2 linked regions of the Pseudorhodoplanes sinuspersici genome follow. The protein of the gene in region 2 binds, or shares a complex with, the protein of the main gene of each other region. Links are inferred from orthologs where the notes say so. Each region holds a gene or a part of one and is shown on either strand. Other genes may lie near its edges.

The links.
Region 1: the proteins of dnaG (region 2) and CAK95_RS25940 are in contact, whole or in part, in a crystal structure (PDB 2R6A), measured with the Geobacillus stearothermophilus proteins. The link is inferred for Pseudorhodoplanes sinuspersici from one-to-one orthologs. Residues at the interface, in WP_049624496.1 of Geobacillus stearothermophilus: Lys456, Leu457, Leu458, Pro459, Ala460, Asn463, Ala464, Leu467, Leu535, Leu536, Ile537, Ala538, Gln544, Glu545, Asp548, Tyr549, His552; in WP_033016901.1 of Geobacillus stearothermophilus: Ser13, Glu15, Ala16, Gln18, Glu91, Leu92, Asp94, Ala95, Val96, Pro97, Thr98, Ala99, Ala100, Asn101, Tyr104, Tyr105, Ile108.

What each region holds. Positions count from the first base shown.
Region 1 is NZ_CP021112.1:5,315,837-5,324,005, reverse strand. What follows is about bases 2,351-5,298. They hold CAK95_RS25940 (replicative DNA helicase), read right to left. Parts: upstream 4,598-5,298; coding sequence 3,104-4,597; downstream 2,351-3,103. Other genes in these bases: CAK95_RS25935 (cyclopropane fatty acid synthase), read right to left, coding at 5,013-5,298; alr (alanine racemase), read right to left, coding at 2,351-2,971. Outside these bases: DNA repair protein RadA, read right to left, coding at 348-1,757; more of alr, read right to left, coding at 1,790-2,350; more of CAK95_RS25935, read right to left, coding at 5,299-6,269; CAK95_RS25930 (hypothetical protein), read left to right, coding at 6,477-7,205; rplI (50S ribosomal protein L9), read right to left, coding at 7,300-7,908; CAK95_RS25920 (DUF2232 domain-containing protein), read right to left, coding at 7,947-8,169. UniProt on the Escherichia coli protein: The main replicative DNA helicase, it participates in initiation and elongation during chromosome replication. Travels ahead of the DNA replisome, separating dsDNA into templates for DNA synthesis.
Region 2 is NZ_CP021112.1:2,886,382-2,894,589, reverse strand. The notes cover bases 1-2,987. They hold dnaG (DNA primase), read right to left. Parts: upstream 2,473-2,987; coding sequence 529-2,472; downstream 1-528. Other genes in these bases: CAK95_RS13950 (class I SAM-dependent methyltransferase), read left to right, coding at 2,680-2,987; rpoD (RNA polymerase sigma factor RpoD), read right to left, coding at 1-287. Outside these bases: more of CAK95_RS13950, read left to right, coding at 2,988-3,522; CAK95_RS13945 (lysozyme inhibitor LprI family protein), read left to right, coding at 3,638-3,991; CAK95_RS13940 (transglutaminase-like domain-containing protein), read right to left, coding at 4,026-4,832; CAK95_RS13935 (transglutaminase family protein), read right to left, coding at 4,978-5,856; CAK95_RS13930 (N-formylglutamate amidohydrolase), read left to right, coding at 6,035-6,826; CAK95_RS13925 (sulfotransferase family protein), read right to left, coding at 6,846-7,703; CAK95_RS13920 (LysR family transcriptional regulator), read right to left, coding at 7,788-8,208. UniProt on the Escherichia coli protein: RNA polymerase that catalyzes the synthesis of short RNA molecules used as primers for DNA polymerase during DNA replication.

The sequences.
Region 1 (8,169 bases), 2.4 Mb from region 2 along the record:
GCTTGAACCGACCGCACAGCGGGTTACGTCTGCCCGCCGTACGGCCACCGCTCCCCGCCCCGCGTCTCACGACGCTCATGAAACGCCCCTTCAGCGGGACGGGATATAGGAAAAAAATCACAACTTGGGGAGGATGTCAAGTGGGAGTTTGGCGGCTGTTGTTTTGCCGGCTCTTTCAACACCCGCTCATCCCCGCGCCGGCGGGGATCCAGAGCCATTAGCAGTGATCTCCATGGAAGCTTTCTGGATTCCCGCTTGCGCGGGAATGAGCGGATGAGGAGGGACCGCCCGTCAATGACATTCCTCAGCTGACTTAGGCCGTTGGGCCAAGACGAACCGAGAAAGTCCTAAGCCTCTTTCCGCATCCGGCCCTTGCCGCCCCGCGCGGCGATGTCGGCGACGAGCGAGGCGAGGTTGCCGTGCGTCGACAGCGCAAGACCGGCATCAGATGGCGCGTCTGACCGGCCGGGATCGGGCAGGCAGGCGCGCTGGAAACCGAGCTTGGCGGCTTCCTTCAATCGCGCGGGGCTTTGCGCCACCGGGCGGATGGCGCCCGACAACGACACTTCGCCGAAATACACAGCGTCGGCCGGCAGCGGCGCGCCGGCCAGCGACGACACCAGTGCCGCGGCTGCGGCGAGATCGGCGGCGGGCTCGTTGATGCGCAGACCGCCGGCGACGTTGAGATAAACGTCGTGCTGCGCAAGCCGCACGCCGCAATGCGCTTCAAGTACGGCGATCACCATCGACAATCGGCTCGGGTCCCAGCCGACCACGGCTCTACGCGGCGTGCCCAGCGCGCTCGGCGCGACCAGCGCCTGGATTTCGACGAGCACCGGGCGCGTGCCTTCGATCCCGGCGAACACGGCGGTGCCGGGCGAGCCGAGATCGCGCTCCGACAGGAAGAGTTCGGACGGGTTCTGCACTTCGCGCAGGCCAAGCCCGGTCATCTCGAACACGCCGATCTCGTCGGTCGGGCCGAAACGATTCTTCACGGCACGCAGGATGCGGAATTGATGCGAGCCTTCGCCTTCGAACGACATCACCGCATCGACCATGTGTTCGACCACGCGGGGACCTGCGATCTGTCCGTCCTTGGTGACGTGACCGACGAGGATCACACAGGCGCCGCTGCGCTTGGCGAAACGGATCAGGGCCTGAGCCGAGGTGCGCACCTGTGTCACCGTGCCGGGCGAGGATTCGACCGTGTCGGTCCACATGGTCTGGATCGAGTCGATCACCACAAGGCGCGGCAGGTCGCCGGTCGAGAGCGTCGCGATGATGTCCTCGACCGAGGTTTCGGAGGCGAGTTCGACTGTGGCGCCGGCGAGCGCGAGACGCTCGGCGCGCAAGCGCACCTGCGCCACCGCTTCTTCGCCGGAGATATACACCGAGCGCTGCTTCAGATTGGCCAGCGCGGCGGCGACCTGAACCAGCAGCGTCGATTTGCCGATGCCGGGATCGCCGCCGAGCAGCAGCACCGAGCCGGGGACAAGGCCACCGCCAGTGACGCGGTCGAATTCGCCGATGCCGGTGGCGATGCGCGGCGCGTCCTTGATCTCGCCGCCGGACAGAGACTGCAGCGCGAAAGCGCGGCCGCGTCCCGAAGCTTTGCCGGGACCGGCCTTGCCAAGCGGCGGCGCAACGGATTCCTCGGCCAGCGTGTTCCACTCGCCGCAGGATTCGCACTTGCCCTGCCAGCGGTTATAGGCCGCGCCGCAATTCTGACAGATGAAGGAGGGGCCTTTGCGACTCATGGGCCTATCGAGGCGCCAGAGAGGCTGTGAAGTCAATCGTTCTTGTAAACCCGCGCATAGCGGCGGCCGAGGCTGGTCAGAACCTCATAGCCGATGGTGCCGAGCATCTCGCCCGTCGCATCGACATCGCGCTCTTCGCCGATCACGGTGGCAAGGTCGCCGCGTTTCACCGCGCGATCGGGCAGGTCGGTGATATCGAGCGCGGTGAGATCCATCGAGATGCGGCCGACGATCGGACACGAGTGCCCGGCAACATAAAGTGTGCCGCCCGGCTTCTGGTCGTCGCCGCTGGCGGAACGGAAAAAGCCGTCGGCATAGCCCATGGTGACGACAGCAATGCGTGAGGGCCGCCGCGCGGTCCAGGTCGCGTCATAGCCGACCGTCTCGCCGAAGGCGACATCGCGCACCTGCGCGACCCGCACTTTCAGTTCGACCACTGGCTGCATCGGGTTTTTCGTCGACGGCGTTGGATTGACGCCGTAGAGCGCAACACCGGGTCGCACCAGATCGAGATGTGCGTCGGCGTTGAGAAAGATGCCCGAGGAGTTCGCAATCGATGCCGGCACGCCGCGATAGAGCGCACGGATATCGCGGAAGCTCTGCAACTGCTCGGCATTGCGCGGGCTTTGCGCAAATTGCGCGGCGACGAAGTGGCTCATCAGAAGCTTGAGCCCGTGATTGGCCGCGTTGATGCGCGGGGCAAAGGCAGCTGCTTCCTCGACCGACATGCCGAGGCGGTTCATGCCGGTGTCGACATGCAGGGCGAAGCCGCCATCCCATTGATGCACGCTGGTGAAGGCATCCCACTCGGCAATCTCGGCCGCCGAGCCGATGACCGGTCGCAGATTGCTGTCGGCGAAGGCCTGGCCGGTGCCGGGCGCGAGGCCATTGAGAATATAGATGTCGGCGTCAGGCGCGACCTTGCGCAGCCGTTTGCCTTCGGACAGATCGGCGACGAAGAATGTCGTGCAGCCGGCTTGCGTAAGCCGTTGAGCGACAGGCTCAAGACCAAGCCCATAGCCATTGGCTTTCACGACAGCAGCGCATTCTGCGGGAGTTGAGGCCGAACGCAGGGTCTTCCAGTTGGACTCGATCGCCGACAGGTCGATGGTGAGGACACCTCCGGCTTCATCCACAGGCGCGCCGACCGCGACGGCAGGAGCAAGCTCGTCCTGCGTGTCGGATGACGGCGAGACTGGAAGAGATCCCTGCATCGAACTCACATCAAACAGAAAAGGGCAAAGCGCCGTTCAAGCGCACTGACGACAAGCCATTCCAAGATGAGGTCTGTTCGTCAAACGCCAAGCGATTCTTGTGTCTCCGCACCTCATGCGCAGCACAATGCGTTAATAGCGTGGCAACTGGCCGTCCGGCGCCAGATCGCCGAAGCGGGTGACGCTGGCATCGAATTGCAGCGGCACCGTGCCGGTGGGGCCGTGACGCTGTTTGCCGATGATCACCTCGGCCTTGCCATGGACCGCTGCCATTTCGACCATCCACTTGGCATGCTCTTCGGTGCCCGGCCGCGGCTCCTTGCTCTGCAGATAATATTCTTCGCGATAGACGAACAAGACCACGTCGGCGTCCTGCTCGATCGAGCCCGATTCACGAAGGTCAGAGAGCTGCGGACGCTTGTCGTCGCGGTTTTCGACCTGACGCGAAAGCTGGGAGAGGGCGATGATCGGAACGCTCAACTCCTTCGCCAGCGCTTTGAGGCTGGTGGTGATTTCGGTGATTTCCTGCACGCGGCCTTCGGAGGCGCGCTTGCTGGAGCCGGAGAGGAGCTGGATATAGTCGATCACCAGCATGTCGAGCCCGCGCTGACGCTTCAGGCGGCGGGCGCGCGCCATCAATTGCGCGATCGACAGACCGCCGGTGTCGTCGACGAAGAACTTCATGTTCTGCAGTTCGAGCGAGACGTCGCGGATGACTTCGAAATCGGCTTCGCTGATACCGCCGCGGCGGATCGTGCTCGACGGAATGCCGGTGCGCTCGGCGAGAATACGGGTGGCGAGCTGATCGGCCGACATTTCGAGCGAGAAGAAGCCGACGATGCCGCCATTGACGGTCGTGATATGGCCATCGGGCCGCACCTCACCCTGCCACGCCTTGGCGATATTGTAGGCGATGTTGGTGGCGAGCGCGGTCTTGCCCATGCCGGGGCGGCCGGCAACGATGATCAGATCGGACGGCTGCAACCCGCCCATCTTGTGATCGAGATCGTTCAGGCCGGACGCGATGCCGGACAGTTTTCCGTCGCGCTGATAGGCCTTGGCGGCGAGATCGACGGCGGTGGTGATCGCTTGCGAGAACGCCTGGAAGCCGCCTTCATAGCGGCCGCTTTCCGCGACCTCATAAAGCCGGCGCTCGGCTTCCTCGATCTGTTTGGCCGGCGCGAAATCGACCGGTGCGTCATAGGCCTCATTGACGATATCCTCGCCGATCACGATCAGCGAGCGGCGCACCGAGAGATCATAGATGGTGCGGCCGTAATCCTGTGCGTTGATGACGGTGGTGGCTTCTGCCGCGAGCCGCGCGAGATACTGGTTGACCGTCAGACCGCCGATATCGGCATCGCCGGGCAGGAAGGTCTTCAGCGTGACCGGGCTTGCGACCTTGCCCGCGCGCACGAGCTGGGAGGCCAGTTCGAAAATCTTCTGGTGAATCGGCTCGAAGAAGTGTCGCGCTTCCAGAAAATCGGAGACGCGATAGAGCGCTTCGTTGTTGACTAGAATGGCACCGAGAAGCGCCTGCTCGGCCTCGATGTTGTGCGGCGCAGCGCGGTAGAGCGGTGATTGGTCCGCGGCGAGTTTACGCGCGGTTGAGTCGAAGGGTGCCATCGGTCCAGCGGTCTTTGTATCAGTCTAAGTTTTTTAATCGGCCCATTGCGGCACGCATCGCAACAAACGCTACGTGTACAAACACCTCCGAGATTGCGGCGAGTGTCCTGTCTCCAACGCTTCGTATCCCTTGCCGCGACTTCTAAACGAAGCGTTGGAGACAAAAGGACACTCGCAATATTTGATTCTAGTGCGGTTTTGTTTCTGACGTTCCGATGGAGAGATTACCGCAAGGGTGATCGGAACGTCAAAAACACTGCACTAGACCCGGAACGAAACTGCTGTAGCACTGAAGCCATTCGTGTGTTGGGACGAATTGCGAATGTCCCCATAACTCACGCGAACACAAAATTCACGCGTGAATATTCTTGACTAGTGCGGGTAAATCAGCCGCGGATGGTAATCCGGTCAGCGATCATTCGCCGGCCATGCGCAACGGTGCGCGCGTGTTGCGTTCCCGCGCGCGCAGCCGGTTTTCCTCGCGTGGGATATAATCACGCGTGATCGGCACGGCCTCGACACGTTTGGCGAGCTGGATCTGGAACACCATCATGCCCTGATGGCGGAACGCCATCTCCGATGCTGCCAGGTAGAATTCCCACATCCGCACGAATCGCTCGTCGTAAAGGCGGCGCGCCTCCTCGGCACGGGCCATGAAACGGGTCCGCCAGGCCTTGAGTGTCTCCGCATAATGCAGGCGCAGGATTTCGATATCGGTGACGAGCAGTCCGGCGCGCTCAATCGCCGGCAGGACTTCGGACAAAGCAGGGATGTAGCCGCCGGGGAAGATGTATTTGTCGATCCATGGATTGGTGGCGCTCGGGCCTTCCGACCGCCCGATCGAATGCAACACCATGACCCCGTCGTCGCTCAAGAGGCGCGCGCATTGCTCAAAAAAGCCGCGGTAGTGATTGACGCCGACATGCTCGAACATGCCGACCGAGACAATCCGGTCGAAGCGTTCGTTGAGATCGCGATAATCCTGCAGACGGAATTCGACCGAATCGGTCAGGTGACGTTCGACGGCGCGGCCGCGCGCAAGCTTGAGTTGTTCTTCCGACAGGGTGACGCCGGTGACCTTGGCGCCGCAATATTCGGCGAGATAAAGGCCGAGTCCGCCCCAGCCGGAGCCGATGTCGAGCAGGCGCTGGCCGCTTTCGATCAGCAACTTGGCGGCGAGATGCCGCTTCTTGGCGAGCTGCGCATCATCGAGCGTCTGATCCGGCGTCTCAAAATAGGCGCAGCTATATTGCCGATCGGCATCGAGGAAGAGCGAGTAGAGACGCCCGTCGAGGTCATAGTGATGGGCGACATTGCGCCGCGAGCGCTTCCGGTGGTTGAATTGGTCCAACCGGCGACGGCCATAACGCAGGATCGCTTGCGGGCGTGCGAAGAAGGGGACCTCGCCATGCTGTCCCTGCGACATCAGCACCGAAAGCAGGTCGGCAATCGTGCCGCTTTCGAGCACAAAGTCGCCCTTCATATAGGCTTCGCCGAAACGCAACTCCGGATTGAGCAGGACACGTAACACCGCGCGGCGATTCCAAAATCGAATCGCAACCGGCGTTCCGGTTCCGTCGCCGAAATTCAGTGGTTTTTCGTCGGCGACCGTTAGACGCAGGTTGCCGCGACGAATGAACCGTGTCAGACCAGCCTGAAGCAACCGCTCCATCGGCCGCCTCCATCCATGACCCGCCGCCTTTCGACCGGCATCTTGCTCAAAACCTTGCGATTAGAACAAAATCTGGGCGCAGCGGCAATTCGATCTTCGAAAATGAGCCACATTCGCCGACTATGCGCCAGCCATTCCCAATTCGGGGCGGTTCTGCGTTTTTTCGATAGCACGGCCGACCGGTTGGCTGGTGGCGGGAGCGGGTCTTTGCGGAAAGCATTTGGTTATCTTATTGCGGTGTCAGCGCTGATGCTGCCGCTTGCAACGCAGGACGTGATCGCTCAGCCGCGGAGCAGCGCCACATCGGGCCGCAGCGCGCCAGCCCTGCCGCCGAGCGGGCAACAAACCGAAGCTATTGATTTAAATGAAGGCAAGTCGGCCGCCGAACTGTTTCAGTCGGGTTGTGCCGTGTGCCATCAAAGCCCGGCGGGCCTGGCCAAAGGCCGCCACCCGAACGAGCTCATCGGCTTCCTGCGCCAACATTACACGGTCAGTGTCCAGCATGCAGGGACGCTGGCCGGTTTCCTGACTTCGGCGGGACCAGGACGCAGGCCGCCGGCAACGGCGACACCTGGGGCCGCGCCGAATCGGGTGCCAACAGCAATCCGGCGGCCGCCTGCAGATGAAGACGATGCTCAACCGCCATCGCTCTTCCGCCGTAAGCCGCCGGAGCCCGCGCGACCGCAGGAAGCGGCGCGTCCTGAAAGCCCTCGCGCGCCCGAGCGGGAGGCGCCGGCAAAACGCAAACCTGTCGAAAGGCACGAGCGACCGGCCGCGGCTGCTGCCCCCGCCAGCCCACCGGCGCCGGCGGCAGCGCCCGCTGCTGCATCGCCTGACACCGAGGCCGCAACACCGCCGCATGAGCCTGCACCGGCCGCAGCACCAGCGGCGCCGCCCGTTGAAGAAAAGCCGGCTGGGCCTGAAATTCCGCTTTAACCGGTATCGCGCCCCGGACGCGAGATCGCGGCAGTTACAAAAAAACGCCTGCTCAGGTCTGACCCCGGGCAGGCGTTTCTTTGCGTTTGTGCGATCAGGCCTTGTCGGCTGATTCTTCCGAGGCTTCTTCTTCCGCTTCCGGCTCTGCGTCCGGATCGAAGAAGGCACCGGCCGCAGCGGCGGCGACTTCGCGCGCATGGTCGGCATCTTCACGGCGCACGGTGACGTCTTCACCGCGGGCAATGCGCTCAGCCTCATCGGCATTGCGTGCAACGATCATGGTGACTTTGACGTCGACTTCCGGATGCAATGCGATTTCGACCTTGTGCGATCCGATCATCTTGATCGGTGCATGCAGGGCGATCTGGCTGCGGGCAACCTTGAAGCCGCCTTCGGTGATGAGGTCGGCGATATCGCGCGCCGACACCGAACCATAGAGCTGGCCGGATTCCGACGCCTGACGCAGGGCCGTGAAGCTCTTGCCGTCGAGCTTGTCGGCGACCTTCTGGGCTTCGCCGCGGTTCTCGAGATTCTTGGTCTCAAGCTCCTTGCGCATGCCTTCGAAGCGCTCCTTGTTTTCCTTGGTGGCACGCAGGGCTTTGCCGTGCGGCAAGAGGAAATTGCGCGCGAAGCCGTCCTTCACGCGCACGGTCTCGCCCATCTGACCGAGCTTGGCGACGCGTTCGAGCAAAATCACTTCCATGTTTTTTTCTCCTTCAAAAATTGCCGTTCGTTGGTTGATCACTCTGTCAGGGCCGGCGGCTTGCCGGCTCCGACGCGGTTGCGGAAATCGAAAATGGCGTCAGCGACGCCGATGAGCGTGAGAACGATGATCGGCCAGCCGATGAACAGCACGGCGATGTAGGTGCCGGTCAGGATGAAGAAGCGGCCGCCGGTTGCCCGCGTAATGGCATGCAGGACTGCAAAGCCGAGCAGGCCATACGCCATCATCAAGGCCGCAGCG
Region 2 (8,208 bases):
TTCTCGGCGGCTTCATCCTTGGTCTGGCCGACCTTGGCCTTCACGGCCTCCTTTTCGGATACGGCCTTGACGGCGGTTTTCTGGGCGGGGCGGACGGGCTCTGGGCGCGCGGGCGCCTTCGCAGCAGGTTTGGCGGTGACTTTCACTGGTTCCTTCACTGGTTCTTTGGCGGGCGCAGGCTTGGACGCGGCCTTTCCGGTCGCGGACTTGACCAGCGATTTGACGGTATTCTTGATGGAGGTCTTGACCTTGGCCGCCGTCTTGCTGGTCGCGCTCTTGCTCGCCATTTAGTTCTCTCTCCCGCAGCGGGGTTCTCCCGCCGTATCGACCACCCCTACCCTATGGCGAGAGACTCGATCTTACGCTGAGTCCATGCGCCCGAGGTTGCCGAATCAACACACCGACTGTCGCCGGGCTCCCTTAAGTGGGGATTAACCCTAAAAGGATCCCGTGCCTTTGCTAAAAAAAGCCCCAGATACGGGGCAATTCCCATAAAGCTTGCCCGAAATGCATGCCGGGCCGCAAAACTCAAGACCCCCTGACGGACCGCCCGGACGACGCTCCAAAGCCCTCGATGAGCGCCTCGGTTCCCTCGAGGGCCGCGAGCCTGTTCTGAACGTCCCGGATCCAGGCAAAATTGGCTTCGCTCGGATCGTCCCCGAGCGCGCGCTCTGCGTCTTTCAGCTCCCTATTTAACGTGCGTGTCTTGCGATGCAAGGTAACGATGTGTGCCCACCATTGAGAAACATCGGTTTCTCCGGCTCCGGCGCGGGCCGGCCAGTCCGAAGTATGGGTGATGGCGCCGCGAACCCGCATGATCAGGGGGTCGAGGCCGCGTGCTGCCAGATCCCGTTTCAGGGTTTCACTCTCGATCGCCGTCTCGCCTGAGGCGGTCTCCAGCACCGCCCGGCGGAGCTGATCGGCGTCGGGATGGACCAGTTCGATCTCGGCGAATTCCTCGAGATGGGTTTCCAAAAGCCAGGGGTGCTCGATCACTGCCATCAGGATCAGCGCCTCCCGCGGCGGCATGGCGCTGCGATGGCCGCGGACCAGCGAACTTTGCCCGATCCGGGGTGATGGCGCCGCGAAGGGATCGGGCATCGGCCGCTGCCCACCCCGCCAGTTGCCGCGCTGGTTGCCGCCGCCGCTGCGCCGTCCCGCTGTTTCGTAGCGCCGGCCGCGTTCGAAGCCCTGGCCCTGCGGCGGCATGAACAAGGCCCGTACGCGAGCATCGAAATCCTGCTTGTAATATTTCCGCACCGCCTCATGGCCGATGCCATTGAGAATCTCGCCGAGACGCGCTTCCAAAGCGGCACGGCGTTCCGGCGTCTCGAAGGCGGCGCTTTCGGTCTCGCGCATCCAGAGGATATCGGCGAGCGGGCGGGCGCTTTTCAGCACCTCGTCCATCGCCGCGCGGCCGCCGGAGCGAATGAGATCGTCCGGGTCCTGCCCTTCCGGCAGCATGGCGAAGGTCAGACTCTTGCCCGGCATCAATTTCGGCAACGCCAGATCGACCGCGCGATAGGCGGCTCTGCGTCCCGCTTTATCGCCGTCGAAACACAGCATCGGCTCGTCGGCGATGCGCCACAGAAGGCCGAGTTGTTCTTCGGTCAGCGCGGTGCCGAGCGGCGCCACCGCGCCTTCAAAACCCGCCGTCACCATCGCGATCACATCGACATAGCCTTCGACGACAATCAGCGCCTTGCCGTCATGCACCGCCTGCCGCGCTTTCGCGCCGTTGAACAGGATCGAGCCTTTGTGGAAGAGCGGCGTTTCCGGCGAGTTGAGATATTTCGCCGGTGCTTCGGGATCGAGCGCACGGCCGCCGAATGCAATCAGCCGTCCGCGCCAATCGGGAATGGGAAACATCACGCGATCGCGGAAGCGATCATACGGCACCGGGATATCGTCGCCGGCAATCGTCAATCCGGCCTCGATCATGTCTTCGACCGGAACGCCCTGATGGCCGAGATGCTCCTTCAATGCGAAACGGTCGGCCGGCGCATAGCCCATGCGGAAGCGCACCTGCGTTTCCGGGCCGATGCCGCGATCGGCGAGATAGCCGCGCGCCTTGGCGCCGGCGCGCGACTGCAACGTGCTTTCGAAAAACCTGGCGGCAAGATCGATCACTTCATGCAGCGTCTTCCGTCGCTGCTCGCGGACGGTCTCCTCCTGCGACACCTTCGGCATCGGCACGCCGGCCATCGCCGCCAGTCGCTCGACGGCTTCGGGGAAGGCGACGCCTTCGGTCATCATCACGAAATCGAAGATGCTGCCATTCTTGCCGGAGGAGAAATCGAACCACGCCTGTTTCTGGTCGTTGACGAAAAACGACGGCGTCTTTTCCTGATTGAAGGGCGAGAGGCCGCGCCATTCCCGCCCGGCCTTTTTCAGCTTCACGCGGCGGCCCACGACCTCCGACACCGGGAGGCGTTCGCGGAGTTCCTCGAGAAACTGGGGCGAAAAGCGCATGGGGTGGCTATACCGAATCGGTGTCCCCCGAGGATAGCCGTCCGATCCAGGCGAAGTCGGGAAGGACTGATTTTATTTATTTTTGGGGGCTTTTCCCCGCTTTTCCACAGGCAGGAAACAGCTTCTTCCAGGCGCCCGTCCTTTCCGATCCTCTCGCCTTTTGCGAAGCCCGGTCGTTAACGGCCCGCTCGGCCGAGCGGATGCAAAATGGCGTCCCATAAGATCTCCGAAGAAAATTCAGGGTTTCGAGCCATGCCGATCGATGAGGATGAGGTGCGCAAGGCCTGGGACCGCAACGCGGACCTGTGGGCGGACCGCGTGCGCGCCGGCATGGATCTCTACCGCGAGGCTTTCAACAATCCGAGCTTCCTTGCGGCCTTGCCGGACCTTACCGGCCGCGATGTGATTGATCTCGGCTGCGGTGAAGGCACCAATACGCGGCTTCTCGCCCGCCGTGGCGCGCGCATGACCGGCATCGACCTGTCGCCACAGATGATTGCCGCCGCCCACGCCGAGGAGAAACGCGAGCCGCTCGGCATCGCTTATGACGTCGCGTCCTATACGACGCGCACGCCCTTTCCCGATGGCCGTTTCGATGCGGCCGTCTCCACCATGGCGCTGATGGACAGCCCGGACTTCCCGGCCGCCGCGCGGGAGACGTTCCGGCTGCTGAAGCCGGGCGCGCCCTTTATCTTCAGCGTGCTCCACCCCTGCTTCGTCACACCCGGCATCCGCTGGCTGAAGGACGCGGAGGGGCGCGACACCGAACTCGTCGTCAGCCGCTATTTCGACGAGGGTTCCTTCGTCGAACGCTGGCGCTTCAGCAAGGATCCCGAGGCGGAGCTGTTTGAAAAATTCGAGGTGCCGCGCTTTCCCCGCCGTCTCGAGACTTATGTGAACGGGCTGATCGATGCGGGCTTCCGCATCACGCGCCTCACCGAGCCGCGGCCGACCGAAGAGATGGCCGCCGCCCATCCCTGGCTCGCGCGCTGGCGCGAGCATGCCGCCATTTTTCTTTATATTGCGGCGGAGAAGCCGGGCGGCGCGTAGATCGGCTAGAGGCCCCACTGATAAATTGCATGCTTTGCGGTGACGTTTGCGCAACTCTCACGGCCCCAACATCTTAGCTCATGAGCGAAAGAGCGGAGCGCAGACAGTGAAGACAATGATGCGTCTGAAACTGGCAGCATTGGCTCTCGTTGCGATGGCCATCGCGACACAGGCCGACGCGGCAAGCTTTGATTGCAGCAAGGCCCGGATGCCGGATGAAAAGGCCGTTTGCGGACATCCCGGCCTTTCGGAACTCGACACGCAGATGGCGGCCTTGTGGTACAGCTACAAGCGCTTCCCTTTCCTGATGGGCGCGAACGGCGTGCGATGGGACGACGCGCATCGCTTTCTGGCTGACCGCCGCCAATGCGGCGCCAATGTCGCCTGTTTGCGCCGCGTTTATCAGGCGCGGATCAGTGCGCTGAAAGCCGGCATCCGCTGGGGCATGCAGAACTACACCCGACAATGATTCTCCGAGAGGGGCGCGGCGGTGAGATCGATCGTCACCCGACCTCATCGGTATAAACCTGAAACTTGGTCAGCGTGGTGCGCCCAAAGGAATTGGACAGCGGCACGTCGGCGGCATCGCGGCCGCGTCCGACCAGGATGCGGCCGATGCGCGGCGTGTTGTGGCGCGCATCGAAGGTGTACCAGCTTCCGGACAAATAGACTTCGAACCAGGCCGAGAAATCCATCGGCTCATCGACCGGCGGTACGCCGATATCGCCGAGATAGCCGGTGCAATAGCGCGCCGGGATATTCATGCAGCGGCAGAGCGTCACCGCCAGATGCGCGAAGTCGCGGCAGACGCCTTGCCGCTCCTCGTGCACCGAATGCGCGCTCTTGGTCGGCGCAGCGAAGTGATAACCGAAGGTCAGGTGATTGTGCACGTAATCGCAGATCGCCTGCACGCGTTCCCATCCGGGCTTGGTATCCTTGAACAGCGACCAGGCGAGATCGGTCAGCTTGTCAGTCTCGCAATAGCGCGAGCCCATGAGGTAGACGAGGCATTCGTCGGGCAATTGATCGATCGGAAGCTGCATCGCCGTCGGCACCACGACATCCGGCAAACCGGAATCGCGCACCAGCGCGCGGCATGAGATGACCGCGCCACCCGCCGGAAGAACAAGACGGCCGCAGACGTTGCCGAAACCGTCGCGATAGTAGGTGACCGGCGTTTGCGTATCCGTCGTAATGACTTCAGTCCCGACGATATCGGCATGCCGCGACGGATGCACATTGAGCATGATGACCATCGGCGTCGCCAGATCCGCGCCATAGCCGATGTCGTAGCCGATCTTGATCTGCATGCTTGCGTGACTACGCCAAGTGAATTTGGTTTGAAGCTAACCCCAACCTCCGTTCATTCCCGCGTAAGCGGGAATCCAGAACGCTTTGCTCTGGGTCCCCGCTTTCGCGGGGACGAACGGATAAATGTCATCACTCACACAACCTTTACGCCCCCGCCTCCGACACCACGCTGATATTCACTTTCATTTCGAGATGATCCGATGCCTCGCCGGTATAGCTGCCCCAGAGCGGGATCGCCTGCTGCGGCTCGCGCGCGATGGCCACGCGGATGAGATCGCGATTGCCGACAATGCCGTTGGTCGGATCGAATTCGACCCAACCGGCGCTCGGTAGATAGACCTGCACCCAGGCATGGGTCGAGCCGCCGCCGACGCGCTCGTTGCCCGAGCCGCGCACGTGCAGATAGCCGGAGACGAAGCGTGCGGCGTAACCGAGCGAACGCACGGCCTCGATCATGAACAATGCAAAGTCGCGGCAGGTGCCCATGCCGCTGCGCAAGGTTTCAAGCGGCGTCTGCACGCCGGGCTCGTAGCGGCGGCGATAGACGAAATCGCGCTTGATCGCGTGGGTGATGTCGGCGAGCAGATCCTGCGTGCGCATCTGGCCGGTGTTGCGCACGAATTGCCGCGCCCATAATTCGATCTTTCGGTCGGGATCGTCGAAGCTGCGATTGATCGACAATGCGAGATCCGGCATCTCATCGTCGTCATAGGCGAAGGGATGCAGATAGGCGTAATCCTCCGGCGACAGATGCAGGCCCCGGACTGGCCGATGATCCACCTTGACCTTGCTGTCGAACACGAGGCGGTCGGACTGGGCGGCGAATTTCACAATGCCGACAGTGTTGCCGAACACGTCCCTGATCCAGCGGATGGCGGTCGGCGTCGGCTCGATGGTCAGCGCTTCGCCGATCAGCCGCAGGTCATAGCCGTCGCGTGGCCGCAGCATGATACGATGTTCGCCGAAGCTGACCGGCCGGGCGTAGCGATATTCGGTCTTGTGGTGGATCGTCAGGATCGGCATGGCAGACTGGAATTCCCTCCCGTTCTGGAAGAAGCAAGAATCGTGGCAGTTTCTGCCCGTAGCCAAACTGGCGGCCAACTCAAGATATTCCAAGGGCTATGATGGAATCATGCGCGTCCGACTGTTCAATTATTGAGCACAAATCCTGGGCAATTGTAGTTTTTGGGAGGGCAGACCGATGACCGGCCCCTCCCTTCTGGCGCCCGAGGAGCCCGCGGCGGTTGTGGTGCTGCGACCGGAAGGCTCGTCGCCTTTCCTTCTGGTGAGCGACCATGCCGGACGGCGCATCCCGAAAAAGCTCGGCGACCTCGGCGTCTCGGAGAGCGAACTGCGCCGGCACATCGCATACGACGTCGGGATTGAACCGGTGGTGCGCTTCATGGCCGAGGAGCTGGATGCGCCGGCGATCCTGCAGCCCTATTCGCGCCTCGTGATCGACTGCAATCGCCCCTTCCAAGCGCCGACGTCGATAGCGCCGCTGAGCGAGGACACGCCGGTCCCGGGCAACGTCAAACTGACGCGGGGCGAAATCGAAGCGCGGCAGCGCGAGATCTTCGCGCCCTATCACAACGCGATCACCACCGAACTGGACCGGCGCGAGCGCGAGGACTTGCCGGCCTTTCTGGTGGCGATGCATTCCTTCACGCCGGTTTACAAAGGCATGGAGCGGCCGTGGCATTCGGGTGTGCTCTATAACCGCGACTCGCGCTTCGCCGCCTTCATTCTGCGATTGCTCCGCGAGGAAGATGCGATGACCGTCGGCGACAACGAGCCCTATATGGTCAGCGACGACACCGATTACACGATCCCGGTGCATGGCGAGCAGCGCGGCATCCCGCATGTCGCGATCGAGATCCGCCATGACCTGATCGAGACCGAAAGCGATCAGCGCGCTTGGGCAGAGCGCATCTGCCGCATCCTGAAGACGGCGAAAGTGCTGCGCGACGAAAGCTACGGCGTCGGACGATGAGCACGGCGCTGATTTTTACTCAATCCGGCAGAGCCGAGGAGTAACCGAACCGGTCGAAATCCTTTTCGAAGGCGCGGTGGACGCGCCTGGCCAGGGCGTCATCGAAATAATCGCGGCATTGCGAGCGCTTCGACACATTCATCGTGCTTTGCATGGAGCTCTTGCCGCCAGCCATGCGCGTGCCCATGACGTCGCCGCCGACATGCGCCAGCACGCGCTGATAGTCCTGATCGAACGTCTCGGCCTTGCCGATCAGATCGAGTGTGATGCCCGGCATGCTGATGATGTCGTCCTGCAACGACCAGTGCGGATCGATCCGCATCATGCAGGTGGCGATGGCCATCTCGACGAAAACCGGGAACGGCAGCGTGGCATCGCGACCGCGCGGCAAGGTGCGGTCGGTCGCCTTGCGATATGCGAGATAGACATTGACGAAGGCATCACCGCCGACCAGCGGACGGCCCTGAAACTTGTCGGCCCAGCACGACACCAACCGCTCATAAGGATTGCGCACGAAGGAAAAGCGCAGCGTGTCCGGCGCGGTGGCAAGTTTGTAAAATGGCGCGACGCCAACTTTGCTCGGGCTGAGCAGCCCGGATTGTTGCCGCCGGTGCACGGCCTGCAACTCTTCCGCATTGCCATTGGCCAACCGGCTCAATGATTTCTTGATGGTGCTGGACGCGGCTTTCGGCACGCCGACATAGATCAGCCGATGAGCCGGAACGACGTCGATCGTACCATCGGGATGATAGCCGTGCGTCATCAGCGTGGCGAAGAAGCGGTAAGCGTCGGGATTGGTCCACCGCGTCGGCTCGGCCTCGATCCGCCACCGGATGGCCCGCCTGTTGGCCCGAAAGAAACGCTTGAGACGCTGCATCCTAACCCGATCACCAACTCTTAAAGGTCCCGCCCCCACGGAGCCGCCGCCTTGTGGCACACAGATGCGCCTTGCATCAAATTGCTATTCCAGACTGCCGGCGAACCGCTCGGCGAGCCGCTCGCGCCGGAATAATTCCACGACGTGATCGATGAATGCGCGGGTCTTGCCGGGCAACATCGACTTGCTGGGGTAATACAGCGAAATCGAGCCGAGATCGGCATACCAGCGCGGCAACAGGCGGACGAGCGTTCCTTGTGCCAGATGCGGCAAGACATCGGGCATGGCAAGCAGCGCAACGCCGAGGCCGAGTATCGCCGCCCTGCACATCGCCGCCGGATCGTTGAACACAAGGGTCTCAGGCTGCAACGCCGCCATTTCCTCTCCGGCGGCATTGCACATGATGCGCTGATTGATGCGACCGGTGCGCGAGGAACGCAACACAATGCCGTCGAGCGCGGCAAGATCGGATGGATCGACCGGCGTCGTACGGCCTTGCATATAA